DNA from 2 places in the Pelistega sp. MC2 genome. Region 1 is predicted to be linked to the other one. Evidence: predicted binding sites of a transcription regulator. Region 1 holds the regulator's gene; the other holds the start of a gene.
What was found. The regulator NrdR, encoded in region 1, represses ribonucleotide reductase genes. The targets are predictions, from matches to a motif close to CACNANATNTNGTG.
Positions count from the first base shown of each region.

Region 2: the regulator NrdR is predicted to act here: its motif matches at 1,501-1,514, upstream of nrdA (class 1a ribonucleoside-diphosphate reductase subunit alpha).

Region 1 covers NZ_LT628273.1:267,554-269,970, forward strand. The annotation lists gene glyA (serine hydroxymethyltransferase) at 1-923, shown strand, start outside; gene nrdR (transcriptional regulator NrdR) at 985-1,437, shown strand; gene ribD (bifunctional diaminohydroxyphosphoribosylaminopyrimidine deaminase/5-amino-6-(5-phosphoribosylamino)uracil reductase RibD) at 1,464-2,417, shown strand, end outside.
Region 2 covers NZ_LT628274.1:181,500-183,916, reverse strand. The annotation lists gene BQ4443_RS02640 (ClcB-like voltage-gated chloride channel protein) at 1-323, shown strand, start outside; gene dusA (tRNA dihydrouridine(20/20a) synthase DusA) at 310-1,323, shown strand; gene nrdA (class 1a ribonucleoside-diphosphate reductase subunit alpha) at 1,595-2,417, shown strand, end outside.

The DNA.
Region 1 (2,417 bases):
CTGTGCTTAAACCAGGTGATACTGTATTGGGTATGAGTTTAGCTGAAGGTGGGCACTTGACTCACGGTGCTTCAGTGAATGCTTCTGGTAAATTGTACAATTTCATTTCTTATGGTTTAAATGATAAAGAAGAAATTGATTATGACCAGATAGAACGCTTAGCTAAAGAACACAAGCCTAAGCTAATTGTTGCAGGAGCATCTGCTTACGCTTTACGCATCGACTTTGAGCGTATTGGTAAAATTGCACGTGAAAATGGTGCTTATTTTATGGTGGATATTGCACACTATGCAGGTCTAGTAGTAGGTGGTCAGTACCCTAACCCTGTACCTCATGCAGACTTTGTGACATCAACAACGCATAAGTCTCTTCGTGGTCCACGTGGTGGCGTTATTATGATGAAAGCAGAACACGAAAAAATCATTAATTCAGCGATTTTCCCTGGCATACAAGGTGGTCCATTAATGCACGTGATTGCAGGTAAAGCGACAGCTTTCAAAGAAGCTCTATCACCAGAGTTTAAGGCTTATGCTGAGCAAGTAGTGCGTAATGCAAAAGTACTTGCTGAAACACTGGTTAAACGTGGTTTGCGAATTGTGTCTGGACGTACAGAGAGCCATGTAATGTTAGTGGACTTACGTAGCAAGGGTATTACTGGTAAATTGGCAGAAGAGGCTTTAGGTAAAGCACATATTACTGTAAATAAAAATGCCATTCCAAATGATCCAGAAAAACCATTTGTGACTAGTGGTATTCGTGTAGGTACGCCAGCGGCGACAACTCGTGGATTTACAGAAGCAGAAATCGAATTAACAGCTAACTTAATTGCGGATGTGTTAGATAATCCGACAGACGAAGCTAATTTAGCTGCTGTTCGTGCTAAAGTGCATGAGTTAACTAAACGTTTCCCAGTGTATAAATAATCGAAGGAATCAAGAAAGAATAATATGAATAAAACGGATATTATTCTTTCTTTGCTAGACTATGAAATGTCCATTCTGTGCCAATCCTGATACACAAGTGACCGACTCACGAACATCTGAGGACGGTTTGGCTATTCGTCGACGTCGTCGCTGTGCTAACTGTGATAAACGTTTTACAACCTATGAGCGTATTGAGCTACAACTACCCATGGTTGTTAAGAGAAATGGCATCAGAATGGATTTTGATTTGGATAAACTCAAAGGTAGTATGCGTATTGCCTTGCGTAAAAGACCTGTCTCTGTTGAAAGTTTCGATGCGGCTATTGGCAGAATTCAAGAAAGACTGATTAATCTGCAAGAAAAAGAAGTGAGTACTGATATGGTGGGTCAAATGGTTATGCAAGAATTAAAGGCATTAGATCAAGTTGCCTATGTGCGGTTTGCCTCTGTTTATCAGAGCTTTGAAGATATCCAAGAATTCATCAAAGCCATTCAAGAAATACAGTCTCCTTAGCAATTACCTTTTTGGCTTAGGCATACATGACTATTTCAGAAAATGATTTGCAGTATATGCAACAAGCATTGGCTTTAGCCCAGTCAGTGCTGTATATTACCGACCCGAATCCTCGTGTAGGGTGTGTGATAGTACACAATCAACATATCATTGGGGAAGGAGCAACTCAGCAAGCAGGAGGTCCTCATGCTGAGATTGTTGCTATTCAGGATGCAAAAAATAAAGGTAATGTTGCCCTGTTAAAAGGTGCTACCTTTTACGTGACTTTAGAGCCATGCAGTCATTTTGGTCGCACACCGCCTTGCGCTAAAGCCTTGATTCAGCATCAAATATCACGTGTAGTGATTGCCAGCTTGGATCCTAATCCATTAGTTGGAGGACAAGGAGTTAATCGACTACGAGAAGCAGGGATTCAGGTGGATGTAGCAACACAATTTGTGGAGCAAGCCTTAGCCATAAATCCAGGTTTTATTTCTCGTATGTCAAAAGGTAAGCCTTGGGTATGGAGTAAATTAGCCACTTCTTTAGATGGGAAGTTAGCCTTAAAAAATGGTGTATCTCAGTGGATTACTGGAGAGGCATCAAGAAAGGATGGGCAACATTGGCGAGCGAGGAGTAGCGTTGTTTTGACTGGAATTGGCACCGTGTTAAAAGATAATCCTCAGTTAAATGTGCGCTCATTTATTACACCACGTCAGCCAATACGTGCTGTAATTGATGGAAAATTTCAAATCCCTATTAATGCTAAGATATTTAATGGCGATAAAGTCATTGTGTACACCTATACGGATGATGAGCTAAAGCGTGAGACTTTAGAGCAGAAAAATGTAGAGATTATCAACGCATCTAAAACATCAGAAGGTTTTGTGGATTTACAAGACGTGTGGGCTGATTTTCAACAACGAGGATTTAATGAAGTTCATGTAGAAGCAGGTCCAACATTAAATGGGGCATTATGGCAACAAGGTTTGATAGATGAA
Region 2 (2,417 bases), on a different contig from region 1:
AGTTTTTGGGCGTGATTGAAAGTAAGACAATGACTCGTATTTTGCTGACTAATCCAGATTTAAATGCACCAATATCGCCAGAATTGATTCAACGTTCTTATATAGAGCCGTTAACAACCTCTATGAATTTAGATCAGGCACAAGAGTGTTTTCTGTCCTCTAATGGGGAACGTTTACCAGTGGTCGATTTGCAAGATCCTCCGCATTTGGTTGGGATTGTTTATAAATCGGATGTGCTACGTAAACTAAGTGAAATTAAAAAAATTGTTGACCAAAGTGGACCAACCGTTGTTGATATTCGAGATAAAAATGATAAATCATAAAACAACACCAGAATTTAAGGGTATTTATCAATCTACGGATCAACCATGGCGGTTATCTGTAGCACCAATGCTAGATGTTACTGATAGGCATTGCCGTTTTTTTCACCGATTACTAGCACCTAAAGCATTGCTATATACCGAAATGATAACAACGGGAGCGTTAATTTATGGTGATGTAGCTAGGCATCTGCAGTTTAATGATTCAGAGCATCCTGTCGCCTTGCAATTAGGGGGAAGTGAAAGAGACGCTCTTGTGCATTGTGCAAAATTGGGTGAGCAGTGGGGATATGACGAAATCAATTTGAATTGTGGGTGTCCATCTGAAAGAGTACAGAGAGGTGCTTTTGGGGCTTGTTTAATGGCAGAGGCAGATTTGGTGGCTGACTGTATAAAAGCGATGCAAGATGCTGTTGATATTCCAGTAACAGTAAAACACCGCTTAGGTCTAGATTATGATGATAGTTATGCGTTTGTACATGATTTTGTGGCAAAGCTATATGAGATTGGGTGCCGTGTTTTTGTGACCCATGCCCGTAATGCGGTGTTAAAAGGCCTGTCTCCTAAAGATAATCGAGAAATTCCTCCTTTGCGTTATGAGGTGGTTGCACAACTGAAAAAAGACTTTCCTGAGGCAATTTTTGTCTTAAATGGGGGCATTCACCAAGTAGAGCAAAGTAGGGAGTTACTTAGTCAATTTGATGGGATTATGCTTGGTAGAGTAGCGTGGCATGAACCTTATATACTTAGAGAAGTAAGCCAGCTTATCTGGCCGGATAAGCCAACCGCCACTAATCAGCAAATATGTGAAACAATGATCTCATACGCTCAAAACATGACTACTCAAGGGGTACCATTACGTGCAGTAGTTAAGCCTTTACTAGGGCTGATGAATGGACAACAAGGGGCTAAGATATTCCGCAGAACCTTGTCTGATGTCCAACGATTAAATGCCAACGATATTTCATTAATAGAAGAGGCTTTTAGACCTTTTTTGAAATAAAGATTATTTTTTGTGTCAATAGATTGGCTGGAATCTGACTATTTTGTGTTGTAAAAAAAGCAAATATATATTTTTTTATAATTTAAATTTTGCTAAAAGGGGCTTTAATCCCAGTGAAAGAAAATTTTTATATAATTTTCTTAATTATTTGTGATTGAAATTAATCTAATATTTTTATACTATATATGGTATAAAAAAACCTTAACATTACTAAATATAGATTTTAACAAAAGTCTATATTTAGTCCTGTAAACAACAACTGGACGAAATTATGACAAATCAGCTCTACGTTATCAAGCGCAGTGGTGAGAAGGAACCATTGAACTTAGATAAAATTCATCGTGTGATCACTTGGGCAGCGGAAGGGTTAAATAACGTTTCTGTCTCGCAGGTAGAATTAAAATCACAGATCCAATTTTATGATGGCATCCATACAGAAAGTATTCACGAGACAATTATTAAAGCGGCAGCTGATTTAATTTCATCTGCAACGCCTGATTATCAATTCTTAGCTGCTCGTCTTGCTATTTTCCATTTGCGTAAAAAGGCATTTGGCGACTTTGATCCACCAAGTTTGTATGATCATGTCAAACGTCTAGTGGAACTCAAAAAATACGATGCTCATTTGCTAGCAGACTATACCAAAGAGGAATTGGATGAGTTGGATGGTTATATCCAGCATTCAAGAGATTTAACCTTTTCATATGCTGCTGTTAAGCAATTAGAAGGTAAGTATTTAGTTCAAAATCGTGTTACTAATGAAATTTATGAAAGCCCCCAATTTTTATATATTTTGGTGGGAGCCTGCTTGTTTGCGAAATACCCAAAAGAAACTCGTTTACGTTATGTCAAAGACTTTTATGATGCAGTTTCTACTTTCAAAATTTCATTACCCACGCCAATTATGGCTGGTGTTCGTACGCCAACACGTCAATTTAGTTCTTGTGTGTTAATTGAGTGTGGTGATAGCCTTGATTCAATTAATGCAACTAGTGCCGCCATTGTTCGTTATGTCTCTCAGCGCGCCGGAATTGGTGTTAATGCAGGACGTATTCGTGCTGTAGGTAGTCCAATTCGTGGAGGCGAAGCGCAGC